Regions from separate parts of the Streptomyces sp. NPDC048560 genome, predicted to be linked through region 2. Evidence: riboswitches for the same ligand, from Rfam matches in the RefSeq annotation. Region 2 holds a riboswitch; each other region holds the start of a gene.

Region 1 (6,048 bases), on a different contig from region 2:
GAGGACCGGGGCCGGGGCGGAGCCCAGGGGTGTGCGGGAGGTCAGGACCCGTCGGCGCCGCACGGCGAGACGCACGGCCCCTTCGCCCACCACTCCGGCAGCATCGCGATCGCCTCGTCGCCCAGCGGGTTCACCCCGGGGCCGGCCGCCAGCGAGTGGCCGACCAGGACGTGCAGGCACTTCACGCGGTCCGGCATACCGCCCGCGCTCGGGAAGCCCTCCAGGACCTCGATGGCGTCACGGCGGGCGATGTAGTCCTCGTGCGCCACGCGGTACGCGGCGGCGAGCTCAGGGTCCGTCTGCAGACGCTCGGTCATCTCCTTCATGACCCCGTTGGCCTCCAGCGTGCCGATCGCGGAGGCGGCACGCGGACAGGTCAGGTAGAAGGTCGTCGGGAACGGCGTGCCGTCCTCCAGACGGGGCTGCGTCTCGACCACGTCCGGGTTGCCGCACGGGCAGCGGTGCGCGATGGCACGCAGTCCGCGCGGCGGGCGCCCGAGCTGCTGCTGGAACGCGGCGATGTCCGCGTCGGTGGGCGTGGTGGACTCGGTCTGCGGAGGGGGGGTTTCCATGCCTGCCTTGGTTCTGCTCGAAGGTGCTTCTCAGATGGTGCGGGTGGTGCGGGTCATGCGGGCTGCGGGTGGTGCCTGTCAGTCGCGGTCGGCGGTGTCCACGCCGTCCCAGAGGTTCGAGTGCCAGGGGCGGTCCGTCGTGCCCGGCTCCCCGCGGCGGTCCTCGGCCGCGCCGGGGTCGACCACGGTGTAGCCGGTCTCCCCCGGAAGTACGTAATGGAGGTGCTCGCGCGCCAGCCGCCGGATGTAGGCGTCGTCCTTGAGCCGCGCCTTCTCGTCGCGCAGCTCCTCGGTCCGCCGGAGCGCCTCCTGCGAGAGACGCTCCTGGTCGGCGATCTCGTCGCGCTGGGAGACGTACTGCCGCATCGGGTACGCGAGCGCGACCACGAGCGAGCAGACGACCAGGGCGAGGAACGCGGCGCGCCCGGTGAGCCGCGAGCGGCGGGCCTGGCGGCGGTTCTGGGACCGGTAGACGCGGGCCGCGGTCTGCTCACCGAGCAGTCGCAGCCTGGTCGCGGTGGAGAACCGGTCGCGGTCCTTCCCGGCCATCTCTCACGCCTCCCCATTACACACGTCGGTCCCCGCACACGGTACGGGACCGAGTGCGGGGACGGACGGAGGCTGGTGACTTAAGGCCCGCGACGGGCCTGCGGTCAGCCCCGGGAGCCGGTGATCAGCCCTTGAAGCGGGGGAACGCCGAGCGGCCCGCGTACACCGCGGCGTCGTCGAGGATCTCCTCGATGCGCAGCAGCTGGTTGTACTTGGCGACACGGTCCGAACGGGCCGGGGCGCCGGTCTTGATCTGACCGCAGTTCACGGCGACGGCGAGGTCGGCGATCGTGACGTCCTCGGTCTCGCCGGAACGGTGCGACATCATGCACTTGAAGCCGTTGCGCTGGGCCATCTCGACGGCGTCCAGGGTCTCGGTCAGGGAACCGATCTGGTTGACCTTCACGAGCAGGGCGTTCGCGGAGCCCTCCTCAATGCCGCGGGCCAGGCGCTCCGGGTTGGTGACGAAGAGGTCGTCGCCGACGATCTGCACCTTGGAGCCGAGCTTGTCGGTGATGACCTTCCAGCCGGCCCAGTCGTCCTCGTACAGCGGGTCCTCGATGGAGATGAGCGGGTACGCGGAGACGAGCTCCTCGTAGTACTCGGTCATCTCGGCGGCCGAGCGGGACTTGCCCTCGAACTCGTACACGCCGTCCTTGTAGAACTCGGACGCGGCGACGTCGAGCGCGAGGCCGATGTCGCGGCCGGGGACGTAACCGGCCTCCTTGATGGCCTCGACGATGAGGTCCAGGGCGGCGCGGTTGGACTCCAGGTTCGGGGCGAAGCCGCCCTCGTCACCGAGACCGGTGGACAGGCCCTTGGTCTTCAGGACCTTCTTCAGCGTGTGGTAGACCTCCGCGCCCCAGCGCAGGGCCTCGGAGAACGACTCGGCGCCGATCGGCGCGATCATGAACTCCTGGATGTCCACGTTGGAGTCGGCGTGCGAGCCGCCGTTCAGGATGTTCATCATCGGAACGGGCAGCAGGTGCGCGTTCGGGCCGCCGAGGTAGCGGAAGAGCGGCAGGTCGGACGCCTCGGAGGCGGCGTGCGCGACGGCCAGCGAGACGCCGAGGATGGCGTTGGCGCCGAGCGAGCCCTTGTTCTCGGTGGCGTCCAGGTCGAACATGGCCTGGTCGATGAGGCGCTGCTCGGTGGCGTCGTACCCGACGAGCTCCGGGCCGATCTGCTCGATGACGGCGAGGACGGCCTTCTCCACGCCCTTGCCCATGTAACGGTTGGGGTCTCCGTCGCGAAGCTCAATGGCCTCGAACGCACCGGTGGAGGCGCCGGACGGAACAGCAGCACGTCCCGTGCTGCCGTCGTCGAGGCCAACCTCGACCTCGACCGTGGGGTTGCCCCGGGAGTCGAGGATTTCCCTGGCTACGACGACGTCGATGGACGGCACGAGGCATCTCCTTCTGGGATATGACACTGGTTGTGCAGGGTCACCGTGGTCACTGTGGCCTTGCGGCATGAGCCTATCCGGCCGGGCTCCATCGGCCAGCCGGGCGCCCGTCCCCTGGGACGAAAAAGGACCCAAGGGTATGCATTCGCGGGCAAAGCTCCAGAAAATTACTGCCCAGTAACTACAACACTTGAACACTCGGGCGTCAGCGGCCGGTGCCCGGGCCGGCGCCACCGGGTGAAAAGACCCGGCCCGGCGCGCACGGGGGAGAGCGCACCGGGCCGGGAGCTGAGCGGGAGGGATGCCGCCGGACACCCCCTCCGGTCGGGAGGAGAGTCCCAGGTACTACTTCGTCAGGTGGAGCTGCTGACCCGGGAAGATCAGGTCGGCGTCCTTGACGATGTCGTCGTTCAGGTCGAACAGCTTCTCCCAGCCGCCCTTGACGTCCTGCTTCTCGGCGATCTTGCTGAGGGTGTCGCCGGCCTTCACCTTGTACTCGCCGTCACCCTTCGCAACCTTCTCGCCGGTCGGGGTGGTGACGGTCTTCGGCGCGGTGCGCTGCTCGCTGCGCGTGGTGGGCTGCTCGGCCTTGCGCTCCGGCTGGGCCTGCTGCTGCGGCTCCTGCTCGGCGCCGCTCTCCGTGGAGCCGGTGTCGACACCCGGGTCCACGCCGTCGTTGGTCAGGTTGCCGGCGCCGGCGCAGGCCCAGGCACCCGGGCCCTGCAGGTCGAGAAGCTTCTCGGCGGCGGCGATCTGCTGCGACTTGCTGGCGAGGTCGGCGCGCGCGGCGTACTGCGTGCCGCCGGCGGCGGCCCAGCTGGACTGCGAGAACTGCAGACCGCCGTAGTAGCCGTTGCCGGTGTTGATGGACCAGTTCCCGCCGGACTCGCACTGCGCGACGGCGTCCCACGTGGCGACGGAGGCGGCGGAGGCGTTGGTCGCGCCCATCAGCGGGACGGCGATCGCGGCACCGGCCACACCGGCGAGCGTGGCGACACGGGCGGCCTTGGACGGGCGGCGGTGCTTGGCCTTGCTGGAAAACAGCATGGAGCTTCTCCTCACCGACGCCTACGAGGTGAGCTGTCGGGTTCGGGCCAAGTGAGTTGCCCGGTCGCATGTCCTAGCACGCGACTTAACCCCAAGCCGGTCCTGAGTCGTCTCCCGACGATCGGGCCCGGCGCTTACCTGGGTCCCCCGCTCCTGCCTACGGCGCTTTACGCGTCTGTTCCCTTCGACCGACGGCAGGATTCGGCGTGACGGTCGACGGGGCCCGCGGTGCGAGCGGTTCCGACCGTAAACATAGGCAACCCCGACATTCAAAGAGGGACATACCGGCCATACGGGTTTTTCTCGTCCTGGAGGAAAGAACGTTTCCGCAGGTCGGAGCGGCCCCGGACGCATCACCCGGGCACACCAGGCCAGTTGAAGCAAAGAGACCCATGTCTCACTTACGCATAAGTGGACATAGGCCTCTGAACTACCCCTGAATTTGGGGCGTTTTCCCGAATTGGATCAGTTGCTCTCGGAGCCCTCCGCGGCGTCCAGCGGCCCCAGATCGAGGCTCTGGCCGGGGAGGATCAGGTCCGGGTCGGAGCCCAGCTCGCTCTTGTTGGTCTCGTACAGCTCGGTCCAGCCGCCGGGAACCTTCTGTGCGTCAGCAATCGCCCAGAGGTTGTCGCCGGGCCGGACGGTGTACTCGCCGTCGGCGCTCGGCGCACCCGCGTCGCGGGCCTGGCCGTCCCCACGCGAGGCGTGACGTCCGGAGTCGCGCCCGTCCCGGCCCGTCTCCTGGCTCGCCTCGGGCGCCGGTGCGCCGCGGTGCTTGCCGCCGCCCTGGTCCGCGTCGGCCGGAGCCTCGGACGCCTCGGGGGCCGGTGTGGTGGTGGGCGGGGCCGTCGTGCCGGAGTCCTCGGAGCCGGGCGAATCGCCGGTCTCGCCGTTCTTGTCGGACTCGCTCGCCGCGCCCGACTCGCCGGACTTGGCCGAATCGCCCTTCTTGTTCGCCTTCTTCGTCGCACTGTCCGACGAGGTGCCGGCCGCGTCGTCGGACGGGAAGAGCCCGTCCGTCAGGCCGGCGGAGGGGCTGTCGCCCGGGTCGACACCCGGCAGCGACCCGTCAGGCGCGAGCCCTGAGATCACCGCGCAGCTCGGCCAGGCCTGCGGACCCTGGTCCGCCAGGACCTTCTCCGCCACGGAGATCTGCTGCGAGCGGCTGGCGAGGTCGGCGCGGGGCGCGTACGCCGGGCCGCCGTACGCCGACCAGGTGTCCTGGGAGAACTGGAGGCCACCGTAGAAGCCGTTGCCCAGGTCCGCGCTCCACATGCCGCCGCTCTCGCACTCGGCGACCCGGTCCCAGGTCGAGGCGTCAGCGGCGTGCGCACCGGTCGCGCCGAGCAGCGGAATGGCGATGGCCGATCCCGTCACGCCTGCGGCGACGACGATGGCGGGTGCCTGGCGAGGGCGGCGGTGTCTGCCGTTCGCGGAGCCCATGGGAATGCCTTCCGTGTGACTGAAACATGTGACTGCTGTGGTGAACGGTGAACTTAGCGGGACTCGAACGTGTGTCACAAGTCGATGCAGCGGAGATCACGTAAAAGTCACAGAGTTGACAGAGCGTCACCTTGCGCGGCCGGCGATCCCGGGGCGAACTCCACCGGAAGGGTGCGCAGTCCGCGCATGATGAGCCCGCCGCGCCACCGCAAATCGGCAGGATCCGCAGCGAGCCGCAGGTCAGGCAGCCGCTTCAACAGCGTTGCCAGCGCGGTCTGTCCCTCCAGCCTGGCGAGCGGTGCCCCCAGGCAGTAGTGGATGCCGTGCCCGTATCCGAGGTGCTGATTGTCACTCCGTGCGAGGTTCAGAGTGTCCGCATCGCGGAATCGTTCCGGGTCCCGGTCGGCGGCGGCGAGGACCACGAGCACGGGGTCCCCGGCGGCGATCTCCTGCCCGCCGAGCGTGACGGGCTCGGTCGCGTACCGCCAGGTGGCGAGCTCCACCGGGCCGTCGTAGCGCAGCAGTTCCTCCAGACCGGTGGCGAGGAGGTCCGTGTCACCCGCGGCGAGCGAACGCTGAAGCCGTTCGCGCTCGACGGGGTTGCGCAGCAGGGCGTACGTCCCGTTGCCGATGAGGTTGACCGTTGTCTCGAAGCCGGCGAAGAGGAGGATGAACGCCATCGCGGCGGCCTCGTTCTCCGTGAGGTGCTCGCCGTGGTCGCTCGTCCGGATCAGCCCCGAGATCAGGTCGTCACCCGGATTCTCCCGTTTGCGGTGGATCAGTTCGGCGAGGTAGTTGCGCATCTTCTTCACGGACCTGGCCACGCCGCCGCGCGGGCCGCCACCGTGCCGGATCATCATGCCCGCCCAGTCGCGGAAGTCGTCCTGGTCCTCCGGCGGGACGCCGAGCAGGTCACAGATCGCGTAGATGGGCAGCGGGAAAGCGAAGTCGTGGATGAGGTCGGCTTTCCCCTCCTCGATGAAGTTGTCGATGAGGCGGTCGGTCAGCTCCTGCACGCGGGGCGCGAACTCC
Region 2 (6,048 bases):
CGTGTGGTGCTCTCGGAGGACCATCTGACCCCGGTCGCCGCGGTCTGTCTCTGGTACGACGTCGGTTCGCGCCACGAGGTCAAGGGGCGTACCGGTCTGGCTCACCTCTTCGAACACCTGATGTTCCAGGGTTCGGGCCAGGTCAAGGGGAACGGGCACTTCGAGCTCGTGCAGGGAGCCGGTGGTTCGCTGAACGGCACGACCAGTTTCGAGCGGACCAACTACTTCGAGGTCATGCCCACGCACCAGCTGGAGCTCGCGCTCTGGCTGGAGGCCGACCGCATGGGCTCGCTCCTCGCCGCGCTCGACGAGGAGTCCATGGAGAACCAGCGCGACGTCGTGAAGAACGAACGCCGCCAGCGCTACGACAACGTTCCGTACGGCACGGCCTTCGAGAAGCTGACGGCCCTCGCCTACCCGGAGGGCCACCCGTACCACCACACCCCGATCGGCTCGATGGCCGACCTGGACGCGGCGACCCTGGAGGACGCGCGTACGTTCTTCCGCACGTATTACGCGCCCAACAACGCGGTGCTCTCGGTGGTCGGCGACATCGATCCGCAGGAGACGCTCGCCTGGGTCGAGAAGTACTTCGGTTCCATCCCGGCGCACGACGGCAAGCAGCCGCCGCGGGACGGCAGGCTGCCGGACGTCATCGGTGAGCAGCTGCGCGAAGTGGTCCACGCGGAGGTTCCGGCGCGCGCCCTGATGGCCGCCTACCGGCTGCCGCACGACGGCACGCGGGAGTGCGACGCCGCGGACCTCGCGCTGACCGTGCTGGGCGGCGGGGAGTCCTCCCGGCTGCACAACCGGCTGGTCCGCCGTGACCGTACGGCGGTGGCCGCGGGCTTCGGGCTGCTCAGGCTGTCCGGGGCGCCCTCGCTGGGCTGGCTGGACGTGAAGACCTCCGGCGGCGTCGAGGTGCCGGAGATCGAGGCAGCGGTCGACGAGGAGCTGGCCAGGTTCGCCGCTGAGGGCCCCACGCCCGAGGAAATGGAGCGGGCTCAGGCGCAGTTGGAGCGCGAGTGGCTGGACCGGCTCGGCACGGTCGAGGGCCGCGCCGACGAACTGTGCCGGTACGCCGTGCTGTTCGGTGACCCGCAGCTGGCCCTGACGGCCGTGCAGCGGGTGCTCGACGTCACGGCGGAGGAGGTCCAGGCTGCCGCCAAGGCACGCCTGCGCCCCGACAACCGCGCGGTCCTGGTCTACGAGCCGGTCGAGGCGCCGGCAGACGCCGGTGCCGAAGCAGACGACGCCGCCGAAGCCGGCACCGACACGCACGAAGGGGCCGAGCAGTGAGCGACGCCGCTGTGACTGGAGTAGCGATGGAGTACCACCCGCAGCCGACCGCGGGCGTGGCCAGGCCCTGGGCCTTCCCCGCACCCGAGCGTGGCGCCCTGCCCAACGGCCTCACGGTGCTGCGCTGCCACCGCCCTGGCCAGCAGGTGGTCGCGGTGGAGATCTTCCTGGACGCTCCGCTGGACGCGGAGCCCGAGGGCCTCGACGGCGTGGCGACGATCATGTCCCGCGCGCTGTCCGAGGGCACGGACAAGCGTTCCGCCGAGGAGTTCGCCGCCGAGCTGGAGCGCTGCGGCGCGACGCTCGACGCACACGCCGACCACCCCGGCGTCCGGGTCTCCCTGGAGGTCCCGGTCTCCCGGCTGACCAAGGCGCTCGGACTGATCGCCGAAGCGCTGCGGGCGCCCGCGTTCTCCGAGAGCGAGATCGAGCGCCTCGTGGGCAACCGCCTCGACGAGATCCCGCACGAGCAGGCCAACCCGGCCCGCAAGGCGGCCAAGCAGCTCTCCAAGGAGCTCTTCCCGGCCACGGCGCGCATGTCGCGTCCGCGGCAGGGCACCGAGGAGACGGTGGCGCGTATCGACGCCGCGGCCGTGCGCGCCTTCTACGACGCGCACGTCCGTCCGTCCACCGCGACTCTGGTCATCGTCGGTGACCTGACCGGTGTCGACGTGGACGCGCTCCTCGCCGAGACCGTCGGTGACTGGTCGGGCAACTCCGCCGAGCCCCGCCCGGTCCCGCCCATCACCGCGGACGACCGCGGCCGTGTGGTGATCGTGGACCGTCCCGGCGCGGTGCAGACGCAGCTGCTGATCGGCCGCATCGGCGCCGACCGGCACGACAGTGTCTGGCCCGCCCAGGTCCTCGGCACGTACTGCCTCGGCGGAACCCTCACCTCGCGTCTGGACCGCGTCCTGCGCGAGGAGAAGGGCTACACCTACGGCGTACGCGCCTTCGGGCAGGTGCTGCGTTCCACCGGCCCGGGTTCCCCCTCGGGGCGCACCGGGGCGGCGATGCTCGCCATCAGCGGCTCGGTGGACACGGAGTCCACGGGGCCCGCGCTGGACGACCTCTGGAAGGTCCTGCGGACCCTGGCGGCCGAGGGGCTGACCGACGCGGAGCGCGAGACGGCCGTGCAGAACCTCGTGGGCGTCGCCCCGCTGAAGTTCGAGACGGCGGCCTCCGTGGCGGGCACCCTCGCCGACCAGGTCGAGCAGCACCTCCCGGACGACTACCAGGCCCAGCTGTACGCGCGCCTGGCCGAGACCGGCACGGTCGAGGCGACGGCCGCGGTGGTCAACGCGTTCCCGGTGGACCGCCTGGTCACGGTGCTCGTCGGCGACGCCTCCCAGATCGCGGAGCCTGTCCGCGCACTGGGAATCGGGGAGGTGTCGGTCGTCAGCGGCTGACGACCGGTCCGCCATCCGACGTACACACAAAAGAGCACAAAAGGGACCCCGATGGGCAACTCGCCCTCGGGGTCCCGTCTTTTTGTCCGTCTTTGATGGGGAGACCGCCTATCTGCCCTGTGGGATGTACTACAAATCAGCCTGTCCGTTTGGTGATTGAAAGTGGCCCCGTTTAGCGTCGGCTCGGCTGTCCGTCATGTGTATGCCGCACCCGTGGCGCCGGGCAGCCATCGCCGAGTCCCCGTCAGGCGCGAGCCTGGGGAGCCGGGGACCCACGAAGTCCCTGGGGTGAATCGGACGTCCGCGCTCCTTCGGGGGTGCGGGGGCCCGTAGGAGACCTTCCTGCTCCGAACCCGTCAGCTAACCCGGTAGGCGAGAAGGAAGGAAAGGATCAGCCCCTCAATGGCGTTCACCCGTGCCACCGGGAAGCACCGTGCCCCGAGCCGTCTGACGCGCAGGAGCGCTCATGTCGCCGGCATCGCGGCTCTGGCCACCACAGGCGTCATCGGCGGGATGGCCTCCCCGGCCCTCGCGGCCGACGAGGCCCGTACCGTCAGCGACACCGGCCTGACCCAGGTCATCGCCATCGAAGGCACCCTCGCCGACCAGATCGCCGCCCAGGCGAAGGCCCAGGAGCAGCAGGCCGAGGCCGCCGCGAAGGCCAAGGCGAAGGCTGTCGCCGAGGCCAAGGCCAAGGCGGAGGCCAGGGCGAAGGCGAAGGCCGAGGCCGAGCGCAAGGCGAAGGCCCGTGCCGCCGAGATCCGCGAGGCCGAGGCCCGCGCCGCCCGAGCGGCCGAGCGCAAGCGTCTGACCTCCTTCCACCTTCCGGTCGCCGGTTCCTACGTCACCACCGGCTACAAGTCCGGCGGCGCGCTCTGGTCCTCCGGCAGCCACTCGGGTGTCGACTTCCGCGCCGCGTCCGGCTCCTCCGTCGTCGCCGTCGGCGCCGGCACGGTCGTCGAGGCCGGCTGGGGCGGGGCCTACGGCAACAACATCGTGCTCCGGATGACGGACGGCACGTACACCCAGTACGGCCACCTCTCCTCGATCGGCGTCTCCGTCGGCCAGAGCGTCACCTCGGGGCAGCAGATAGGCATCTCCGGCTCGACCGGCAACTCCACCGGGCCGCACCTCCACTTCGAGGCCCGGACCACCCCCGAGTACGGCTCCGACATGGACCCCGTCGCGTACCTGCGCTCGCACGGGGTGAACGTCTGACCCGCACTCCGCTCCGCAGTGCTTCCCGAAGGCCCCGGCTTCCCGCCGGGGCCTTCGGCGTATCGCCCGGGGCTCTCCAGCCTCTCCGCCGAAGCCTTCCGTGGCCAGAAGATATCCCCGGCTTCCGCTCTGCCGTCGGAAATTCGGCCTCATTGCAATAGAGTCACAGAACAGGCGTCGATCGGCCGCGTTTCGCGGGGATTAAGGCGGAGGTTCGGACATGCGCATTCCCGCGCATTCGGTATGCACGGCAATCCGTGACGACATCGTCTCCGGTGTCTTCGATCGCGGCAGCCGCCTCACCGAGGAGTTGCTCGCGCGTCGTTACGGGGTTTCGCGCGTCCCGGTGCGCGAAGCCCTGCGCACACTCGAGTCGGAGGGGTTCGTCGTCACGCGCCGCCATGCCGGCGCGTGCGTGGCCGAGCCCACCGAGCAGGAGGCCGCCGATCTCCTGGAGGTCCGGATGCTGCTGGAGCCGCTCGGTGCGGCGCGGGCCGCCCAGCGGCGCACCGAGGCGCACCTCAAGGTGCTCCGAGGCCTGGTCAGGCTGGGGCAGGAGCGGGTTCGGCGGGGCGAGGGCGAGGATCTGCGCTCCCTGGGGGGCTGGTTCCACGAGACGCTCGCGCAGGCCTCGGGCAGCCCCGGCCTCATCGCGCTGCTCACCCAGCTCCGGCACAAGATCGCCTGGATGTACGCGGTCGAGCAGCCCGTACGCCCCGCGGAGTCCTGGGCCGAGCACGGTGCGATCGTGGACGCGGTCGCCCGCGGTGACGCCGACCGGGCCAGGGCGCTGGCGGTCCAGCACGCCGAGCGGGCGATCGCGGCGCACCGGCTGCGCCGTCCGGACCGGCCCGGCCACCAGGGGCGCGGAGCGGTGCAGTCCCGGGTGAGCACTTCGCAACATGCCGTAAACATCGCGGGCGTCCGTCATTAACAATTGCGCCGTATACAAAGAAGGCAATTGTGCGCAGGGCTTTCTTTGTGCTGCCCGAATTCGAGCCTTCGATGTCTTTTCGGAAACGAAAAAGTCGCGGCACCCGTTCAGGGGTGCCGCGACTGAGTCGCAGAATTAATTCCGGCTGAATCCGGCTGGAATCAGACCGTCTCCGGGAGCTCCTCGAGCCCCTCGGCGACGAGCTTGGCCAGACGGTCCAGGGCGACCTCGGCGTTGTCCGCCTCGGACGCGAGCACGATCTCCTCGCCCCCGGTGGCGCCCAGGCCCAGCACCGCGAGCATCGACGCGGCGTTCACCGGGTTGCCGTCGGCCCTGGCGATCGTCACGGGGACGCCGGAGGCCGTGGCGGCACGGACGAAGATGGAAGCGGGGCGGGCGTGCAGGCCCTCGGCCCAACCGACGTTGACGCGGCGCTCAGCCATGGTTCTGCCCTTCACGAATCAATGGTTGTCTAGACCAGTCTCTCATGCAGTGCGCACTGCTGTGCCCTGTCCCGGGCCGGTCCCGGCGGCCGGTGGGGCACCCTCAGACTGCCCCGGCCCCGATCCCTCCGCGACCGGTGCGTCCGCCGTAGGCTTTGCCCATGCAGCCCACGCCGGAGCAGAGTCCGCATCACGCGTACCCCGACCACTGGGAGGCGGACGTGGTCCTGCGCGACGGTGGCACCGCGCGCATCAGGCCGATCACGACCGACGACGCCGAGCGGCTGGTCAGCTTCTACGAGCAGGTCTCCGACGAGTCGAAGTACTACCGCTTCTTCGCCCCGTATCCGCGTCTCTCCGCCAAGGACGTGCACCGCTTCACCCATCACGACTACGTCGACCGGGTCGGACTCGCCGTCACGACCGGCGACGAGTTCATCGCCACCGTGCGCTTCGACCGCATCGACGCACAGGGCAGGCCCGCGCCCGCACCCGCCGACGAGGCCGAGGTCGCCTTCCTCGTCCAGGACGCCCACCAGGGCCGCGGAGTGGCATCCGCACTCCTCGAACACATCGCCGCCGTCGCACGCGAGCGGGGCATCCGCCGCTTCGCCGCCGAGGTGCTGCCCGCCAACAACAAGATGATCAAGGTGTTCCGGGACGCCGGCTACACCCAGCAGCGCAGCTTCGAGGACGGCTCCGTCCATCTCACGCTCGACCTGGAACCCACCGCCGAATCCCTCGC
Region 3 (6,048 bases), on a different contig from region 2:
CGTGGACGACACCGCGACGACCGACCTCATCGCCCAGTTCATGTACCTGGAGCATGCGGAGCCCGACCGGCCGATCTCGCTGTACATCAACTCGCCCGGCGGAGCGTTCACCGCCATGGCCGCGATCTACGACACGATGCAGTACCTCACCTGCGAGGTGGAGACCTTCTGCCTCGGCCAGGCCGGCTCCTCCGCGGCCGTCCTGCTCGCGGCCGGCGCCCCGGGCCGGCGACATGCCCTGCCCGGCGCCCGGGTAGTCATCCAGCAGCCCTCCCTGCCCGAGCCGGTGCGGGGGCAGCCGTCCGATCTGGAGATCGAGGCACGGGAGTTGATGCGTGAGCGCGAGATGCTCACGCGGATGCTGGTCCGGCACACCGGCCGGTCCGTGGAGCAGGTCGGCGCCGACCTCGACCGGGACACCTTCCTCGACGCCGCGGCCGCCAAGGCGTACGGGGTGGTGGACCACGTCATGGAGAACCGCAGCCCGTCCCAGCCGCCGCACACCGCGAGGTGAACCGCCCATGCGCCCACCGGAGTTCCCGCCGCTCCCCGCACTGACCCGTGCCGAGGGGGAGTTCATCGACTGCTACCTGGAAGTGCTCGACCAGGTGGGCCGGATCAACCCGGCCCGCGGCAGTGACACCTACAGCGCCCTCCGGGCGGCGCAGGCACTGGCGTCCCGGGCGGCAGCGCTGCGGGACGCCCTCGCCTCCATGCACGAACGGGGCGAGACGCAGATCCACGCGGGCACCCTGGCGCGGGCGCTGCGGGTGCTCGACGGGGAACGCCGCGCCGCGCGCGTCACCGTGCCCCCCGTCGGCACGAGTTGATCAATCGCTGAGCCACCCGCCTTCCGGCCTCCTCCAGGACTTCCCGAGCGCCCTGCGGCGACACCGTGCGACACGCCCGGTGCCCAGACCGAATTGCCTCGCTCGTTCGGCGTAGGCCGTCACTCTCACGAGGGACGGCTCAACTTGCGCAACCTGCCTGGACTGTGAGCGGAATTCAGCGCTCCGCCGCTGGTACGAGGCCGGTCGGGCACTCCGTCACCCGTCTCGAATCCACCCTGTCCACCCGAATGGATCAGTCGTGACGAGCCTCACATAACACCGTTTCAGCTCGGAAAACAGGCACCGGGTGAGTCAAGATCCCTGGGACGACAAGCCCCCGCCACCGCGGCGGGGCGGTCCGGGCGGACGCCGAGTCCTGCCGCTGTCCGGATGACTGGTCGACAGGAGTGGATCGGCAGGAGTGGAGGACCCGAGCACAACGGGCCGACCGGGAAACCGGCCGTCCCTCGGGGTGAAGCCGCCGCGTGCGGCCGGGCAACTTCGCCAGCCCGAACCCGACAGGTCATCCTTCACAGGCGGCTGACGAAGGGTTGCGCATGTCTGCGCAGGTTCATGTCCCGTCACTTCTCGCCCGGGCCGGTACGGCCTCGGTCCTCACTCTCGCGATCGGCACCACCATGCTGGCCCCGGGCGTCGTGAACGACGCCGAGGCCGCGACCCACTCGACGAAGGCGCTCAGCATCGCCGCCTCGAAGAAGGGCTCGCCCTACAAGTACGGCGCCGCCGGCCCCCGCCGTTTCGACTGTTCGGGGCTCACGCTGTACGCGTTCAAGAGGGTGGGCAAGAAGCTCCCCCGCACGGCTCAGCAGCAGTACAACAAGACCCGGCACATCGCCTCGTCGCAGCGACAGCGCGGCGATCTGGTCTTCTTCCATTTCGGCCGGAGCGTCTACCACGTGGGCATCTACGCCGGCCACGGCCGGATCTGGCACTCCCCGAAGTCCGGGTCCGTCGTGCGCCTGGAGCGGATCTGGTCCAAGAGCGTCTGGTACGGGCGGGTGCGATGACCGGCGCCCCCGCTGCCTCAGTGCAGCAGGGGGCCGCCCACCAGCACGAGCCCGAGCGCGGTGAGCGCCGCGCCGCTGCCGCCCTCGATCGCCCTGGCGGTACGCGGCCGGCGCAGCCACCGGCCGAGCCGGTCCACGAGCAGGGCCACGGCCGGGAACCAGATCAGCGCCAGCAGCACCACGACCGCGGCGAGCAGCAGCGTCCTCGGCAGCGGCGGCTGCCCGTCCGGCACGAACTGGGGCAGCAGGCTGAGGAAGAGCACCGGCGCCTTGGGATTCAGGGCGTTGGTCAGGAAACCCTGCCGCAACGAGGGCCCGAGTGCTTCGGCCGCCCTTCCAGGTGCCGCGTCCGCGTCCGCCCCGGCCCCCGCCGGGGGCCGCCGCAGCGCGTACAGCGCGCTGAGTCCGAGGTAGAGCACGTACGCGCCGCCGAGCAGCTGGACGGTGCGGAAGAGCACGGGCATCGTCACCAGCACGGCGGCGAGGCCCGCCACGGCGAGCGCGGTGTGGACGAGCAACCCTGCGGCGACGCCCACCGCTGCGGCCACCCCGGCCCGGCGCGAGTCCAGGGCATTGCGTACGACCACGGTGAAGTCGGCACCCGGCAGCGCCACCATCGCGGCGGCCACCCCGGTGAAGGCCAGCAGTTGTGCATCCATGGGTACACCATGGACCGGACGGGCCTTTAGCATGTACTTGCAATCTCCTGGGTCTGCCAAAAGGAACGCTTAATGTACGACCCGACGCGCCTGTCGGCGCTGGTGGCGGTCGCCGAGTCCGGGTCGATCACGCGCGCCGCGGCCCGCCTCGGATACACGGCCCCGGCGCTCTCCCAGCAGCTGGCGAAACTGGAGCGGGAAGCGGGCGCGGAGCTGTTGGTGCGCCACCACCGCGGAGCACGGCTCACGGCGGCCGGGGAACTGCTGGCCGGCCGGGCCAGGCGGGTGCTGGACGAGATGGACCAGGCCCGGCACGAGCTGGCGAGGCTCGCCGGGCTGTCGGGCGGCCGGCTGCGCGTCGCCACCTTCACCACGGCCGGGATCCATCTGCTGCCTCCGGTGCTGAGCGCGTTCCGGCGCGCCCATCCGGACGTCGAGCTGACCGTCACCGACCTGGAGCCGCCCGACGGGGTCGCCGCCGTCGCCGCGGGGGAGGTCGATCTGGCGCTGACCCACGCGTACGAACCGGCGGTCGCCGATCCGCCACCCGCGGGGGTGGTCGTCGAGCCGCTGCTGGTCGAAGAGCTCGTGCTGGTCACCGCCGTCGGGCAGGTCCTCTCGGAGGGCACGGGGCGGCTGCCGGTCACCGAGCTCGCCGGCCGTCCCCTGATCAGCAGTGCGCCGACGCATCCGCCCCGGCGCGGGGTGGAGAGCGCCCTGGCCGAGGCGGGGGCGACCCCGGCCGTGGTCTGCGAGTCCCCCGGCTACGCACTGGTGTGTGCGCTGGTGAGCGCCGGCCTCGGCGCGGCCGTGGTGCCGGAGATGGTCGCCGCGATGTCTCCGACGCCACTCGCGGTGCGGCGGCTCGACCCCGCCGGTTTCCGGCGGACCATTTCGGTCGTTCATCGGGGCGACCGTGCGACGGCGGCGGCAGCGACCCTCACGGCTCTGCTGCGCAGCGGCTTCGGCCGCGCCGCACCGGCGTGACGACGACCGCTTCGGCCGGGCCGCGACGGAGGGGAACGGACCCCGTGCATCCGCGTCGTGACGACGCCCTTTTCGTCCGAGCCGCGACGGCGCGAGGACGGACCCGTGCGGGCGGGGCGCCACTGCGTCGCCCGGAACCCCTACGGACGTGCCGCCAGGGCGTGCTGACGGACCGTTTCGCCCGAGGTCAGCTCTGGACCGGTGCGGTCCAGGGAAGCGCGATCGAGACCGTCTTGCCCCCGTCGGCGGTGGGGCTGATCGTGAGCCGCCCGCCGCACTCCTTGGCCAGACAACGGATGATGACCATGCCGCGTCCGTTGTCCTGCTGAACAGCGGCGGGCAGCCGCCGCGGCCAGCGTGGGTGACTGTCCGTCACCCCCAGAAACAGCTCCTCGTCCCGGTCCAGCCGGAGGTCCACGGTGAAGGTGGGCGACTGGCCGAAGGTGTGCTGGACGGCGTTGGTGGCCAGTTCGGAGACGATCAGACGGATGCTGTCGGCGATGTCGGTGTCGTCCGGGAGGCCCCACTCGCCGAGTACCCGGGCCACGTACTTCCGCGCCGAGGAGACCGAGACCGGATCGCTCGGCAGAGTGACGGATGCTTCTTGCTGGTCTGCCATGGCGGCGCCGTCCCTTCCCGGCCCGGCCGATCCGAGATCGGCCGGGGTTGTGCTTCGCGCCAGATTGACACCGATGCTGCCCTCTGTAACGACCATGCACCAAGATATGTATATATCTGTCGCCCAAAGCGGTGAACTCTGCCACGGAAGACTGGATTTGGGCTGTACCCCGGAACCTGCGACGGCTGACCGCGTTGCGCCTCAGCCGGCCTGGGCCGACGCGCCTTCGGGAGCGGTCCTGAGGATCGTGGCCACGGCGCCCGAGATCTGTTCCGGCGTCAGGTCCGCGCGGGCGGTGAGCCGCAGCCGCGAGATCCCGTCCGGTACCGACGGCGGCCGGAAACAGCCGACCGCGATGCCCGCCGCGCGGCAGTCGGCCGCCCAGCGCACCGCCGTGTCCGCGGACGGTGCCCGCACGGCGACCACCGCCGCGTCGGGGCGTGCCACCGTGAGACCGGCCGCTGTCAGCTGTTCGTACAGGGCTGTGGCCACCCCACGGGCCTGCCCCGCCCTCTCCGGTTCACGCCGGAGCAGGCCCAGGGCAGCGAGCGCCCCTCCGGCGGCCGCCGGGGCGAGCCCGGTGTCGAAGATGAACGTGCGGGCGGTGTTGACCAGGTGCTCGATCACCCGGGCCGGCCCGAGGACCGCCCCGCCCTGGCTGCCCAGCGACTTGGACAGGGTGAGTGTGGCGACGATCCCCTCCCCGCCGGCGAGCCCCACGGCGGCGAGCGCGCCGCGCCCGCCCTCCCCGACTACGCCCAGCCCGTGCGCGTCGTCCACCAGCAGTGCGGCGCCGCCGGCCCGGCAGGCGTCGGCGAGCTCCGTCAGCGGCGCGGCGTCGCCGTCCACCGAGAAGACCGAGTCCGTCACGGCGAGGGCCCGCCCGTCGTGGGCGTGCAGCGCCTTGCGCACGGCGTCGGGATCCGCGTGCGGCACCACGGCCGTCGCCGCCCGGGAGAGCCGGCACCCGTCGACGATCGAGGCGTGGTTGCCCGCGTCCGAGACGATCAGGGAGCCGGGGCCCGAGAGCGCGGTGAGGGCGGCGAGGTTGGCCGCGTAACCGGAGGAGAACACCAGGGCCGCCTCGAAACCGCAGAAGGCGGCCAGTTCGCGTTCGAGCTCGGCGTGCAGGGCGGTGGACCCGGTGACGAGTCGCGAGCCGGTGGCACCGGCGCCCCACCGGCGTGCCGCGTCGGCGGCCGCGGTGGTGACCTCCGGGTGCCGGGTGAGGCCCAGATAGTCGTTGCTCGCGAGGTCCAGCAGTTCCGTTTCGGCGGATCGCGGCCGCAGCGTGCGGACGAGTCCGGCAGCGGTACGGCGGCGGGCCTCGTCGTCGATCCAGTCGAACGGGGCGAAGGACATGGCGTGGTCCCTTTTGTAGGCAGCTCACAGACCTTAGCCGCGAGCGCAGCGGGTCAGGATGTGGCAATACCCACACCCTTCTCCGTCTCTTCTGTCTGGTTCCTCCTTGGCCGATGACCGTGCCGTACGTAAGGATCAGCGCCATGGACCTGCTGAACACGCTGGTGGACAAGGGGCTGCGGCGCGAACTGCCGACCCGCGAAGAAGCGCTCGCCGTGCTGGCGACCTCCGACGACGAACTGCTCGACGTGGTGGCCGCCGCCGGCCGGGTACGCCGCCAGTGGTTCGGGCGTCGGGTGAAACTCAACTATCTGGTCAACCTCAAGTCCGGGCTCTGCCCCGAGGACTGCTCGTACTGCTCGCAGCGGCTCGGGTCGAAGGCGGAGATCCTCAAGTACACGTGGCTGAAGCCGGACGAGGCGTCCAAGGCGGCGGCCGCAGGGGTCGCCGGCGGCGCGAAGCGTGTCTGCCTGGTGGCGAGCGGCCGTGGTCCGACGGACCGCGACGTCGACCGGGTGTCACAGACCATCGAGGCGATCAAGGACCAGAACGAGGGCGTCGAG

What was found. A riboswitch is a leader RNA that binds a small molecule or an ion and turns the genes downstream of it on or off. The one in region 2 is predicted to bind cyclic di-AMP.
Positions count from the first base shown of each region.
Region 1: linked by a shared signal. The riboswitch ahead of AB0C82_RS20780 (transglycosylase family protein) and the one ahead of AB0C82_RS09600 (M23 family metallopeptidase) in region 2 are both predicted to bind cyclic di-AMP.
Region 3: linked by a shared signal. The riboswitch ahead of AB0C82_RS26570 (C40 family peptidase) and the one ahead of AB0C82_RS09600 (M23 family metallopeptidase) in region 2 are both predicted to bind cyclic di-AMP.

Region 1 is NZ_JBEZIJ010000007.1:342,983-349,030, reverse strand. It holds gene AB0C82_RS20795 (DUF501 domain-containing protein) at 42-572, opposite strand; gene AB0C82_RS20790 (septum formation initiator family protein) at 651-1,121, opposite strand; gene eno (phosphopyruvate hydratase) at 1,246-2,526, opposite strand; gene AB0C82_RS20780 (transglycosylase family protein) at 2,872-3,573, opposite strand; cyclic di-AMP (ydaO/yuaA leader) riboswitch at 3,577-3,748, opposite strand; gene AB0C82_RS20775 (transglycosylase family protein) at 4,039-5,016, opposite strand; gene AB0C82_RS20770 (cytochrome P450) at 5,124-6,048, opposite strand, start outside.
Region 2 is NZ_JBEZIJ010000002.1:634,768-640,815, reverse strand. It holds gene AB0C82_RS09610 (pitrilysin family protein) at 1-1,299, shown strand, start outside; gene AB0C82_RS09605 (pitrilysin family protein) at 1,326-2,708, shown strand; cyclic di-AMP (ydaO/yuaA leader) riboswitch at 2,930-3,097, shown strand; gene AB0C82_RS09600 (M23 family metallopeptidase) at 3,111-3,926, shown strand; gene AB0C82_RS09595 (GntR family transcriptional regulator) at 4,147-4,860, shown strand; gene AB0C82_RS09590 (HPr family phosphocarrier protein) at 5,022-5,303, opposite strand; gene AB0C82_RS09585 (GNAT family N-acetyltransferase) at 5,465-6,048, shown strand, end outside.
Region 3 is NZ_JBEZIJ010000010.1:280,359-286,406, reverse strand. It holds gene AB0C82_RS26580 (ATP-dependent Clp protease proteolytic subunit) at 1-514, shown strand, start outside; gene AB0C82_RS26575 (hypothetical protein) at 522-830, shown strand; cyclic di-AMP (ydaO/yuaA leader) riboswitch at 1,201-1,384, shown strand; gene AB0C82_RS26570 (C40 family peptidase) at 1,388-1,858, shown strand; gene AB0C82_RS26565 (LysE family translocator) at 1,876-2,517, opposite strand; gene AB0C82_RS26560 (LysR family transcriptional regulator) at 2,590-3,504, shown strand; gene AB0C82_RS26555 (ATP-binding protein) at 3,692-4,123, opposite strand; gene AB0C82_RS26550 (8-amino-7-oxononanoate synthase) at 4,325-5,485, opposite strand; gene bioB (biotin synthase BioB) at 5,629-6,048, shown strand, end outside.